One region of the Streptomyces sp. NPDC087310 genome, then DNA from elsewhere that is predicted to be linked to it. Evidence: riboswitches for the same ligand, from Rfam matches in the RefSeq annotation. Region 1 holds a riboswitch; each other region holds the start of a gene.
The links. A riboswitch is a leader RNA that binds a small molecule or an ion and turns the genes downstream of it on or off. The one in region 1 is predicted to bind cobalamin.

Region 1 (3,198 bases):
GGACCCTGGCCGACAGCGACCTGGACTGGACGTCCGTACGGCCGCCCCGGCTGACGAACGGCGCGGGCAGAGGCATCTACCGGCACGCCGTCGACGCGGGCCCGCCCGGCAACCACATCGCCCGCGCGGACGTCGCCCGCGCCATGCTGGACTTCATGGCGGCGCCCGAGACGGTCCGCCACGTGGTGGGCGTCAGCGACTGACCTCCCCCACGGCCCCCATGGTGGCCGGCGCCGAAGCGGAAGCCGAAGCGGGATCCGTCCGCGCCCGGAGCGCCTTCTCGGCCAGCCCCCCGAAGATCAGCCCGAAGGCCGTCCACAGCAGCGCCTGCACACCGAGCGACGCGAGCCGGAACTCCCACAGCAGCGCGGCGGGGAACGACGCGGGAACGGCGTCGGTGTTGGCGGGCAGCACCAGACACGCCAACGCCAGGACGGCCACGTAACCGCCGCCCGCGACGAGCGACGCGTTCCAGTTGCCGAGCCGCGGCGCCAGCCGTCTGCCCGCGATGACGGCGGCGACCGCCAGCAACACACTGAGCAGGATCATCAGGAAGAACAGCGTGGTGCGTTTCCCGATGGTGTCCGGGCTGCCGACGGCGGGCGGCGCCGCCGGATACTTCAGGAACGGCACCAGATAGACGGTGGTGAAGGCGGCCCCCGCGACCAGGGCGGCGGTCGCCCGCGGACCGAACCGGCCGATCCTGCCCAGGCTCACGGCGAAGACCAGCGAGGCGATACCGCCCAGGGCCACCCCGTACACCAGCACGCCGGTGGCGAGCCCGAACGTCGACTGGACCGGCCTGCTGACCAGTTCCTCCTCTTCCTCCTCGGCCGCGGCGGAGTCCCCCGCCCCGCCGTGCTGATGCGCCGGGGCCGACCGGGCCTCCTCCTGCGCGATGGAGTCCCGTACGGACGGCTCACCCGCGAAATAGGCCAGCGTGAAGGCGAGAAGCCCTGCCAGCACGCCCGCGACCATGCCGCGGACCAGGAGGTTTCTGACGGTGGAGGCATGCATGCGCGTATATCTCCGTTATCTCCGTGCTCCGTGGTTCGCCGTCAGGTCAGTGGCAGGGGAAGCCGAGGAGATGACGGCCGTCGTGCACCCACTCGTGCACACCGGCACCGGAGATCACCGACGTCGCGCCCTGCTCGGCGCCGACGAAGTAGAGCAGCACCAGCATCAGGGTGCCGACGAAGACCGCCCACGGCAGAACGGCGCGCAGTGGAAGCGGAGCCGGAACGGCGGCGGTGGACGAGGTGGGCGAAACGGCCGTGGTCGTGGGCGCAATGGACTGAGCCATGGCACATCCTCCTTGGGGAACTCGCGTCCCGTTGCATGGAGCTCGAACGACGGCCTTCGGGTCTGACTCACCGGACCCCCGCCGCGTGTGACGCGGCCGGCACCCGGCATACAGTGGCGCGACCGTGCCGGAATCTCACCGGACTTCCGTCTCGCCGTCGTGGATATCGACGTGAAGGTACCGCGAACCGGCAGACGGGCCAAGGGGGCCTTGTCATGACGATCCGCGTCCTGCTCATCTCACCCGCCATGGGACCGGCCCTGCGCGCGGCCCGCTTCGGCGAGGAACCCGAGCAACCTGAGCAACCCGCGCAACCGGAGGCGCCCGGCCCGCCCGACCCCGGGCCGGGGAGCGCGGTGGACGCCGCCGGGGTGCGTCAGACCCAAGCCGTACGGGAGGACTTCCTCCGCGGCGCCCGAACGTCCGCCGTGTACGTCTCGCCCTCGCCCCGCTGCCGTACGACCGCCGGCCTGCTCGGCCTGGACGCCCGGCCGCTGACCGACCTGGCGCCGTGGGCCATGGGCCGCTGGCAGGGCAGGACCCTCGACGAGGTCGCCGCCGAGGAACCGCGGTCGGTGAGCACCTGGCTCACCGACCCGGCCGCCGCGCCGCACGGCGGGGAGTCCCTGCTCGCGCTGTACGCCCGTGTCGGCCGGTGGCTCGACGCGCTGGACCCCGGCACGCCCCGGGTGGTCGCCGTGACCGAACCGGACATCGTGCGCGCCGCCGCCGTCCACGCCCTCGGCGCGCCCGCCGGTGCGTTCTGGCGGTTCGACGTACGGCCGCTGACCGCCACCGAACTCACCGGGCGGGACGGCCGCTGGAACCTGCTCGGCGGCCGTCCGCTCGCCGGCGAGGAGGCCGGAGAGGAGATCTGAGGCCAGCGGACCTGGGGATCAGATCCGAGGCTCAGCGGATCCGAGGGTCAGCCGCGGCCCTTGGCGCGGTCCAGCGCGGCCACACCCACGGCCGCCAGGCCGACCTGGATGACCAGCTCGATCCAGTCGAAGCCCCTGGTGTCCGCGACGCCGAACGCCGCCGCGACGAACGTACCGACCAGCGCCGCGACGATACCCACGGCGATGGTCCACAACACCCCGATGCGCTGGCGCCCGGGCACCACGAGCCGTCCGAGCACACCGATAACGATGCCGACGACGATGGCGACGAAAATGCCGGAAATCTCCATGTCCCCTCCTCTTCGCCCATTACTGCCGAAAGTGCGAAAGTCGTGCTCGTCGACCGTGTGCCCGCCTTACGGACGCCGAACCCTCAGCCGCGCGGCGACGTCCAGTGGGGGTCGCGTCCGGTCAGCGCCAGCAGTACGTCGAACGCGGCGGCGTCCTCCGCCACCGCCACCGGCTCCCCGAACACCCCCATCTTCCGGGCCATCGGCGCCAGCGCCCCGAACTCCGCGACGAGCACCCCGACGAGCGAGGCGTCCGGCTCGTACGGCTGCCCCGTCGCCCGCGCCAGGTCCCACGCGTGCACCGTCAGATCCCCGAGCACCATCGAGCCGACCGTCCTGGCCGGCAGCCCCATCGCCCCCGACGTGCCCTCCTCGGCACCCGGCGCGTCCCAGGCGTCGACGAGCCGCGCCGTCTCCGCGGCGAACCGCTCACGCCACTCCCCCGCGAGATGCTCGGGGGCGGCGCCGAAGTCGGCGTCCCGCTTCGCGGCGAGCGCCTGGAAGTTCACGACGACCTGGAAGAGATGGTCCGCGAGGGCGTGCACGTCGTACGCGGCGCACGGCGTCGGCGCGCCGAGCTGGTCGTCGCCGATGCCACGGACGACGGGGAGGGCACGGTCCGCGGCCACCCGCAACAGCGCGCTGATCTTGGTGTCGGTCTTGTCGGTGTCGGTCTTGTCGCTCATGGCTCCGACCGTAGGAACGG
Region 2 (3,198 bases), on a different contig from region 1:
ACTCGCGCAGCGCCTCGCGCGTCTGCGCGTCCCAGACGCCGAGCCGCTTCAACTCGTCCACCAGGTACGAGTTGACCTGGAGGAACTCCCCGGAGAGCGTCTCGCGCTTGAACAGGTTCGAAACCTGCGGCTCGATGCACTCGTACACACCCGCGATGGACGCGATGGTCGCCGTCGGCGCGATGGCGAGGAGGAGCGAGTTGCGCATGCCGGACTTCGCCACCCGGGCGCGCAGCGCCGCCCAGCGCTCCGGCCAGTTCAGCTCCACGTCGTAGTGGTCGGGGTGGAGCACCCCGCGCGCCGCGCGCGTCTTCGACCAGGCGGGGAGCGGGCCGTTGCGCTCGGCGAGGGCGCAGGACGCCTCGTACGCCGCGAGCATGATCCGCTCGGCGATCCGGGTGGAGAGCGCGGCGGCCTCGGGGGAGTCGAAGGGCAGCCGCTTCTTGAAGAAGACGTCCTGGAGCCCCATCGCGCCCAGGCCCACCGGGCGCCACTTGGCGTTGGAACGGCCCGCCTGCTCGGTCGGGTAGAAGTTGATGTCCACGACCCGGTCGAGGAAGGTCACGGCCGTGACGACGGTCTCGTCCAGCCGCTCCCAGTCGATCTCGCCGGTGGCCGCGTCCACGAACGCGCCCAGGTTGACCGAGCCGAGGTTGCAGACGGCCGTCTCGCCGTCGTCCGTGACCTCCAGGATCTCCGTGCAGAGGTTGGAGGAGTGGACGGTGTGGCCGGGCTCGGCGGTCTGGTTCGCCGTACGGTTCGACGCGTCCTTGAAGGTCATCCAGCCGTTGCCGGTCTGCGCGAGGGTGCGCATCATCCGGCCGTACAGCTCACGGGCCTTGATCGTTTTACGTGCGAGACCGTCGGCCTCCGCCTTGCGGTACGCGGTGTCGAACGCGTCGCCCCACAGGTCGACCAGCTCCGGCACGTCCACCGGCGAGAAGAGCGACCACACGCCGTCCGACTCGACCCGGCGCATGAACTCGTCGGGGATCCAGTGCGCGAGGTTGAGGTTGTGCGTACGGCGCGCGTCCTCGCCCGTGTTGTCCCGCAGTTCGAGGAACTCCTCCAGGTCCGCGTGCCAGGTCTCCAGGTAGACGCAGGCGGCGCCCTTGCGCCGGCCGCCCTGGTTGACGGCCGCGACGGAGGAGTCGAGGGTCCGCAGGAACGGGACGATGCCGTTGGAGTGGCCGTTCGTCCCCCGGATCAGTGAACCGCGCGAACGGATACGGGAGTACGAGAGCCCGATCCCGCCCGCGTGCTTCGAGAGCCGCGCCACCTGGTGGTAGCGGTCGTAGATCGAGTCCAGCTCGTCCAGCGGCGAGTCCAGCAGGTAGCAGGACGACATCTGCGGGTGGCGGGTGCCGGAGTTGAAGAGCGTGGGGGAGGAGGGGAGGTAGTCCAGCCGGCTCATCAGCCGGTAGAGCGCGGCGACCTCGTCCAGCGCGTGCGCGCTCTCGTCCTCGGCGAGCCCGGCGGCGACCCGCAGCATGAAGTACTGGGGCGTCTCGATCACCTGACGGGTGAGCGGATGCCGGAGCAGATAGCGGCTGTAGAGCGTACGCAGCCCGAAGTAGCCGAAGCGGTCGTCGGCGTCCTGGTCGATCAGCGCGTCGAGCCGGTCGGCGTGGCGCGTCACGAAGGCGGCCGTACGGTCCGCGATCAGGCCCTCGCGCTGCCCGACGGCGATGGACGCGGAGAACGACACGGCGCCCTGGGAGGCCGCCTCGTCGGCGATCGTACGGGTGAGCAGCCGGGCGGCGAGACGGGAGTAGGCCGGGTCCTCCGAGATCTGCCCGGCCGCCGCCTCCGTGGCCAGCTCGCGCAGCTCGGCCTCGTCCGAACGGGCGTTGCGGCCACGCAGCGCGGCGGCGGCGATCCTGCCCGGGTCGGCGTCGGGCAGATCGGCGGTCAGCTCGGTCAGGGTCCGCAGCAGCGCGGTGCCGGGGGCGTCGGCCTGCCCGGCGGCGGTCGCCGCCCCGTGCTCGGACTGTGCCTCGGACTGTGCTTCCGAGACAACTGAAACCGGATCCGCTGGCGCGATGGTCACGTGGTTCTCTCCCTCGCTCGGCTCTGGGCCACGAGGAGGCACGGGTCCGCGCGCACGGACGTACCCCGCCCTCGCAGGGCGGCACACCGCGCCGCGTCCACCGGCCCAACCGCGAGGCCCGGACGTCTGGGCGTCCGGTTCGGTCGAGCCGGACGCACTGTCGGCAGGTGTTCGGACTGGAGGGCGCGACAAAGCGCGCCACAGCACACCGTTGCGGGACAGTTCCGGATTTACACCGGATTCCCCTGCGTCGACAGCGAGGTCGAGCATACATCTGGGGGGCGCGCGGTGCGCCACCCCCCAGATGTTGTGTCGTACGTCGCCGCGGTACGAGATCAGCGGCGGCCCGGCGAGCGCCCGGCGAGCACTCCGCGAGCACTCCGTGAGCGTTCAGCAACCGCTCAACAACCGCTCAGCAGCAGCGGAATCCCTCGCGCGGGTCGGCCTCACGGGCGTCCGTGCGGCTGCGTTCGAAGGCGCGGCGGGTCATGACCTGGCCGGCCGGGTCACCGGCGGTGGCGTGGGCCACGTAACGCTCGTACGCCGATTCGCCGGTGAACTCCCGCACGTACCAGCGGACCCGCCGGGCCACCTGCCGTACCCGCTCCACCCGGCTCCCACTCCGACTCCGGGCCTGGCTCCGGAGCCAGGTCATGCCGGGCCCGTCCCCGCCGGGACGCTCTCCCGCGCCGTGGCCTCGGCGGCGGCCAGCTCCGCCTTCTCCTCCTTGGTGGGGATCATGCCGGCCGGGGCGACGATCCTGGACTCGGTGTACGGGGCCTCCACCAGCCGGACGGACTCCGGGTCGCGGATCGCCTTGAAGCAGACCCGTCCCGCGTCCGCGATGACCACGAGGATGAGGACCGCGAAGAGGGCCGAGAGCACCCCGTCCACCGTGGAGTTGGTGACGACGGTGTGCATGTCGTCCATGGTCTTGGCCGGGGCCAGCACCTCGCCCCGGTCGATGGCCGACTGGTACACGTCGCGCTGGGTGAAGAAGCCCACCCTCGGGTCGCCCGAGAAGATCTTCTGCCAGCTCGCGGTGAGGGTGACGGCCGCGTCCCAGGCCAGCGGCACGGCTGTCACCCAGGCCCACTTCAGACGGCCGGACTTGACCAGCAGCGTGGTGCAGACGGCGAGCGCCACGG
Region 3 (3,198 bases), on a different contig from region 1:
CCGGTCCGTCGTCCCGCCGAGCGTGTGACTGAGCACCAGCACCATCGCGAACGAGCACAGCGCGCCGAGGAACGCCCCGCCCGAGATGGACAGCGCCCCTCCCCCGGCCCCGAGCACGACCACCAGGACAGCGCCGGTGGACGCCCCCGAGGAGACGCCGAGGACGAAGGGGTCGGCGAGCGGGTTGCGCAGCAGGGACTGCATGATCGCGCCGCACACCGCGAGCCCGGCGCCGCACACGGCGGCGAGCAGGGTGCGCGGCAGCCGCAGGTTCCAGACGATGCCGTCGCGGATCGGGGTGAGGTGCGACTCGCCCCAGCCGAGATGCGCGGCGACGACCGACCAGACGTCGCCGACGCGGATGTCCGCGGGCCCGATGGTGATCGCCACGGCGACGGAGAGCGCGAGCAGGGCGAGGGCGCAGGCCCAGCCCACGGGGCGGGCCCAGGCCGCCGCCCGGACCCGGCGGAACCGGCCGGCGGGGGACGGGGCCGCGGGAGACGGGGCCGCGGGGGACGGGGCGCTCTCCGGCGCGGGCGACGTACGCGACGCCTGCTCCGTGGTCGTGGCCTGCTCGGGGGCGGTGGCCTGCTCGGGGGCGGTGGCCTGCTCGGGGGGCGTGGGCCGCTCCGTGGTCGTCACGCGGCGGGCGCGTACGCGCGCAGCGCCGCCGCCACCCGCTCGACGCCCTCCACGGTGCGGATGCTCGGATTCATCGCCTGGCCGCTGAGCCGGACGTACCGCTGGTGCTTCACCGCGTCCATGTTCTTGGTGACCTGGTTGGTCTCCAAGAACTCGATCTTCTTCGCCGCCGTCTCGGCCGTCTCCGACCTGCGCGAGAGATCGCCGATGACGAGGAAGGCGGGGTCGCGGTCGGCGACCGTCTCCCAGTTGATCTGGGGCCACTCGTCATGGGTGGAGTCGAAGACGTTCTTCGCGCCGACGGCGTTCGTGATGATGCCGGGCGCGCCGCAGCAGCCGCCCATGTAGGGGGCCTCGGAGTTGGCGAACCAGTAGAGGAAGGTGGTGTCCTTCGCCTTCTTGGCGTCGATCCCGGCGACCGCCTCGCTCATCCGGCCCTTCAGCTCGGCGATGAGCCGGTCGCCACGGTCCTCGACGTCGAACACCGTGGCCAGATCGCGGATCTCGCCGTAGATGTCCTCCATCGTCAGCGGTGTCGCGCGCGATCCGTCGGTGTCGCCGCTGTTGTCCTTGGCGCAGTCGGACGGGGAGACGTACGTCGGCACGCCCAGCTTCTCGAACTGCGCGCGTGTGGCCACGCCGCCCTTGCCCAGGGTGGACTCGAAGGAGGAGGCGACGAAGTCGGGCTCGGCGTCCAGGACCTTCTCGAAGGAGGGGTTGTTGTCGGCCAGCCGCTCGACCTTGGCGTTCTCCTTCTCCAGGCTCTTCGGCAGCGGGTCGGTCCAGGTGGCGGTGCCGGCCATCCGGTCGCCGAGGCCGAGGGAGAGCAGGATCTCCGTGGTGCCCTGGTTGAGCGAGACGGCGTGCTCGGGCGGCGCGTCGATCCGTACCTTCTGACCGCAGTTGGTGACGGTACGGGGATAACCGGCGGCCTTGCCGGAACCGGAGTCGGAACCGGAACCGGACCCTGAGTCGGTCCCCGCCCCGGAGGCGCCGTCCTGAGCGGTGGTCGTTCCCCCTCCGCCGCAGCCGGTCAGCAGCAAGGTGCCGGCGGCGAGGACAAGAGCGGTACGGCGGACAAGGCGTGCGATCGGCACGGAGTCGTTCCTCTGCGTCGAGGGCCCATGCGCGGAGCCCGGTCGTACGGTGCTCCCCCGCCACGGGACGCGGACGGAGGCCCGCCAGCAGGTCTTCGGACTCGGGGTCATCCGGACGGAAGCGCCTTCCCGGACTGCCGTCCAGTGGCCGATGCCCCGCCCGTCGCCCTCACCGCTGCGCGTCAGCTCCGGATTCGCACCGGATTCCCTGACCCACGTACATGGGTTCGACTGGCCTCGGCAAGCTATCACAGGCGGTTTTCCGCCCCACTGCGGCACTTTCCGGCGCTTTCCGCCCGGCGGCGCTCCGGGGCTGCGGACAATGGGGCATGCCGGAAACCGCGCCCGTGAGCGTCGCCCTGATCGACGACCATCCCGTGGTCCTCGCGGGCATCGAGTCCTGGTACGCGGCGTCGGAGCGGCCGATCGCGGTGACCGCCAAGGGGCCCGATCTGTCGGTGGCGACGAGCGGTCCCGGCCGGGACGCGGATGTGGTGGTGCTCGACCTCCAGCTCGCCCACGGGGTGCCCGCCTACCCCGAGCTGCGGCAACTCGTCGCACAGGAGCGGCAGGTCATCGTCTACACCATGCAGGACAGCCAGGAGACCGCCCTGACCTGCCTGGACCTGGGTGCGTTCACCTACCTCACCAAGGCCGAGGGGGAACGCCACCTCATGGCGGCGACCCTCGCGGCGGCCGACTGCCGCCCGTACACCCCGCCCGCGCTGGCCGGGGCGTTCGGCAGCGACGCGCGCAAGGGGCGGCCCGCGCTGACCCCGCGCGAGGTGGAGGTGCTGCTGGAGTGGTTCCAGTCGGAGTCCAAGGCGATGGTCGGGGCGAGCCTGGGGCTCTCGGTCCGTACGGTGAACACCTATCTGGAGCGGGTACGGATCAAGTACGCCAACGCGGGCCGGCCCGCGACCACCAAGGCGAACCTGGTCGCGCGGGCCATTCAGGACGGGCTGACGTCGCTGGACGAGCTGTGACCCCGGCCGGCCGGGACAGCGGCGAGCGCGCCCTCCGCGCCGGCCGCCATGCCAGCGTCCGCGCCGTCCGCCGGGGCCGTGCTCCCGGCCGGGGCGTCGAGGGTGCAGGACGCCTCCACCAGCAGCAGCCCCTCGCTGCGTACGGTACGGACCCGCACCCCGTGCTCGGCCGTCTCCGGGATCTCCGTCAGCGCCGTCAGCGGACTGTCCGTCACGACGCTCACCCGCACCAGGCCGCCGCCGCGCACGACCGTGGCGCGGGCGCTGCGCTCGGCGGTCGCGAGCGCGGCGAGCACCGGCTCGGTGAGCGCGCGGCGCAGCCGCCGGTCCACCGGGGCCGAGGCCCCCCGTACGGCGAGCTGTACGTCGACACCGTGCCGTTCGGCGACATCGATACCGGCCCGTAGTTCGTGGAGCAGCGGATCGTGCGCGTGGTCGCGCTCCGCGAAGAGCCGCCGCAGCCGGGCGGCCTC
Region 4 (3,198 bases), on a different contig from region 1:
GCGCGTCCACATCGGTGAAGTTCGACATCAGCGGTACGGCGCAGACCGCGATCCGCAGCACGTCGGCGCCGTACGGGGGAGCCACCACCGACTCGCGCACCGCGCCGCGCAGCGAGACCCGCAGCCCGTCCTCCTCGTCGATCCCCAGACCGTGCCGGAAGGGCAGCACACCGAGCGTCGCCCGCCCGGTCAGCCCGCGCAGCATGTCGAGCCCCGGCTCCAGCAGCGAGACATCGCCCCGGAACTTGTTGACGAGATACCCGGCGATCAGCGCCTGGTCCTCGGGGCTCAGCAGCGCGGTCGTCCCGAAGAAGGACGCGAAGACCCCGCCCCGGTCGATGTCCCCGACCACGACCACCGGGAGCCGCGCGGCCCGCGCGATCCCCATGTTCACGATGTCGGTACGGCGCAGATTGATCTCGGCCGGGCTGCCCGCGCCCTCGCAGATCACGGCGTCGTACGTGGACCGCAGCTCCTCCAGGCACGCCAGCACGGGCCCGAGCAGCGCCTCCTGCCGCCCCCCGTGCAGCGCCTTCCCGGGGGACGACCCCCCGGACCCCCCGAAGAATCCCCGGGCGCTCAACTCCCCGACGGGCTTGCCCATCAGCACCACCTGGCTGCTGCGGTCGCTGCCCGGCTTCAGCAGCACGGGGTTCATCAGCGCGGTCGGCTCCACGCGCGCGGCCTGCGCCTGCATCGCCTGGGCGCGCCCGATCTCCGCGCCCTCGCGCGTCACGAACGAGTTCAGCGACATGTTCTGGCCCTTGAACGGCGCCACCTTCACGCCCCGGCGCGCCAGCCAGCGGCAGATCCCCGCCGTGACGACGCTCTTGCCCGCGTCGGAGGTCGTGCCGGCGATCAGCAGCCCTCCGCCGAGCCCGGTGCCGCCGCTGTTCCGGCTCATCCACGCCTCCTGGTGGTGCGGGCCGCGCGCACCGCGCCGTACCCGAGTCGGCCCGTGACACAGGCCGCGAGAGCGAGCACGTTGACCCGGCGGGCCAGCCGCACGGCGCGCTCGATGTCCGGGACCCCGACCGGGCGCCCCGTGGCGTTCAGGACGGGCCGGTGCTCCACCCGCCCGCCGTACGCGAGCGTCCCGCCCAGGCGTACGCCGAGCGCCCCGGCGAACGACGCCTCCACCGGGCCCGCGTTGGGGCTCGGATGGCGGTGCGCGTCCTGCCGTACGGCCCGCAGCGCGCCGCGTCTGTCCGCCCCGGCGGCGACGGCCAGCGCGGCGGTCAGCCGGGCCCCCGGCCACCCCACGACATCGTCGAGGCGGGCCGACGCCCAGCCGAACCGGCGGTAACGGTCGCTCTTGTGGCCCACCATCGCGTCCAGCGTGTTCACCGCGCGGAACCCGACGAGCCCCGGCGCCCCGGCGACCGCGCCCCACACCAGCGCGCCCACGACGGCGTCGGAGGTGTTCTCGGCGACGGACTCCACGACGGCGCGCGCGATCTGCGCCTCGTCCAGGGAGTACGGATCGCGCCCGCACAGATGCGGCAGACGCTGCCGGGCGGCTTCGAGGTCCCCGGCGGCGAGCGCCGCGCCGACGGCCCGTGCCTCGCGGCCCAGCGAGGTGCCCCCGACCACGGACCAGGTGGCGGCGGCGGTCAGCGCCACGGAGGCGGCGGGGGCGCGGCGTACCGTGGCGGCGGCCAGTGCCGCGGCCCCGGCGGCGCCTCCGGCGCAGAGCGCGGTGTGCAGCGCGCCCCAGCCGCGGTGGTCGCGCCACAGCGCGCGCTCGACGGCCCCGGCGGCCCGGCCGAAGGCGGCCACCGGATGTCCCCGGCGCGGATCGCCGAACAGCCGGTCGGCCAGGAGGCCGAGGGTGGCGCCGTACGCGAAGACCCGCTCGGCGGCAAGGGCGGCTGAGCCGCCGCGCGCGGCGGAACCGCAGCCAGGCATGGCGAAGTGTCCTCACTCAGGGTCCGCGCCCCGGTTCGACGTACGTAGTGCGACGGCGAGAGTTCCTGGCTCCTGGAGGCCAGTGCCGCGACCGGCAATGGGCTCACAGTGACAGTGGCGGGACCGCGCCGGATTCGCACCGGCTTCCTCTACTGCCGTCGTCAATGGCCCCGGAAGTCCACCACGCCGTGCAACACCCGTCAACTCATCCTTGACCTGCGGCGGGACAGTGTGCGGAGCCCCACATCGTGCGGAGCCCCACATCGGACCGGTCGGCCGATGCGGGGCTCCTATGAGGGCCGCTCGTGGGCTCAGGCCACGATGAGGCTGATCCCGTACGCGACGGCCCCGACGCAGAGTGCGAAGCACACGTAGGCGCCGGCGCGGGCCGCGAGCGGCGCGGAGCCGGTGGCGGGGGTGGAGGCGGCGGCCGATGTGCCGGCCGGGCCCTGGGGGGCCGTGGAACCCCGCTTGGCGAGGCCCACGATGCCGAGGGTGAAGAGGCCCACGAGGGCGACGGTCGCCACGAGGCTGACGCCGAAGACGGAGCCGAGTGCTGCCCAGTCGATGTTCATACGGTCGCTTCCTTACACCGTGGCGGGGCGGGCCGGCTCGCCGGTCTGGCCCGGGGTGGTGGCCGCGGGGGCCGGGATGGTGGTCGAGAGGTCCTGGCCGGGGGCGCCCGCCGGGGGAGGCGGGGTGACGGCCGCGATGGCGGTGGTCACCACTCCGGCCGGCTCGGCGGCGAGGCCGGTGTCGGGGTCGGCGCCGGTCCCGGCGGTGACGTTGGTGTGGTCGACCGGACGGCGGCGCGAGGCGAGCCAGATCCCGGCGGAGCCCGCGACCAGCAGGACCGCGACGACGGCGATGCCCCAGGTGCCCTGGCCGGTCAGGAACTCGGCGCCCGCGGCGACCAGACCGGCGGCCGGCAGCGTCAGCCCCCAGGCGACGAACATCCGGGTGGCGGTGGACCAGCGCACCACTCCGCCCTTGCGGCCGAGCCCGGCGCCCATCACGGCGCCGGAGCAGGACTGCGTGGTGGAGAGCGAGAAGCCCAGGTGCGAGGAGGCCAGGATGACCGTCGCGGCGCTGGTCTGGGCGGCGAAGCCCTGCTGCGGCTGGAGGTCGGTGAGGCCGGTGCCCATGGTGCGGATGATGCGCCAGCCGCCGAGGTACGTGCCGAGCGCGATGGCGATCCCCGCGGAGACGATGACCCACAGGGGCGGGTTGGAGCCGGGGGCGAGAACACCGCCGGTGACCAGGGCGAGCGTGATGACGCCCATGGTCTTC

Region 2: it holds a riboswitch for cobalamin, as region 1 does, so the genes downstream of both, ACIO3P_RS33180 (ribonucleoside-diphosphate reductase subunit alpha) here and ACIO3P_RS15300 (CbtB-domain containing protein) in region 1, are expected to answer to the same signal.
Region 3: it holds a riboswitch for cobalamin, as region 1 does, so the genes downstream of both, ACIO3P_RS33820 (ABC transporter substrate-binding protein) here and ACIO3P_RS15300 (CbtB-domain containing protein) in region 1, are expected to answer to the same signal.
Region 4: it holds a riboswitch for cobalamin, as region 1 does, so the genes downstream of both, ACIO3P_RS36855 (cobalamin biosynthesis protein) here and ACIO3P_RS15300 (CbtB-domain containing protein) in region 1, are expected to answer to the same signal.

Annotation. Positions count from the first base shown of each region.
Region 1 is NZ_JBIUYF010000004.1:46,809-50,006, reverse strand. Features, by position in the region: gene ACIO3P_RS15310 (NAD(P)H-binding protein) at 1-203, shown strand, start outside; gene ACIO3P_RS15305 (CbtA family protein) at 193-1,017, opposite strand; gene ACIO3P_RS15300 (CbtB-domain containing protein) at 1,064-1,303, opposite strand; cobalamin riboswitch at 1,341-1,497, opposite strand; gene ACIO3P_RS15295 (histidine phosphatase family protein) at 1,519-2,181, shown strand; gene ACIO3P_RS15290 (GlsB/YeaQ/YmgE family stress response membrane protein) at 2,229-2,492, opposite strand; gene ACIO3P_RS15285 (TIGR03086 family metal-binding protein) at 2,576-3,178, opposite strand.
Region 2 is NZ_JBIUYF010000010.1:20,411-23,608, forward strand. Features, by position in the region: gene ACIO3P_RS33180 (ribonucleoside-diphosphate reductase subunit alpha) at 1-2,050, opposite strand, end outside; cobalamin riboswitch at 2,195-2,337, opposite strand; gene ACIO3P_RS33185 (YbdD/YjiX family protein) at 2,463-2,705, opposite strand; gene ACIO3P_RS33190 (carbon starvation CstA family protein) at 2,702-3,198, opposite strand, start outside.
Region 3 is NZ_JBIUYF010000010.1:161,064-164,261, reverse strand. Features, by position in the region: gene ACIO3P_RS33825 (FecCD family ABC transporter permease) at 1-435, opposite strand, end outside; gene ACIO3P_RS33820 (ABC transporter substrate-binding protein) at 639-1,739, opposite strand; cobalamin riboswitch at 1,808-1,990, opposite strand; gene ACIO3P_RS33815 (response regulator) at 2,069-2,725, shown strand; gene ACIO3P_RS33810 (hypothetical protein) at 2,692-3,198, opposite strand, start outside.
Region 4 is NZ_JBIUYF010000013.1:63,573-66,770, reverse strand. Features, by position in the region: gene ACIO3P_RS36860 (cobyric acid synthase) at 1-904, opposite strand, end outside; gene ACIO3P_RS36855 (cobalamin biosynthesis protein) at 901-1,908, opposite strand; cobalamin riboswitch at 1,945-2,083, opposite strand; gene ACIO3P_RS36850 (hypothetical protein) at 2,220-2,483, opposite strand; gene ACIO3P_RS36845 (anion permease) at 2,496-3,198, opposite strand, start outside.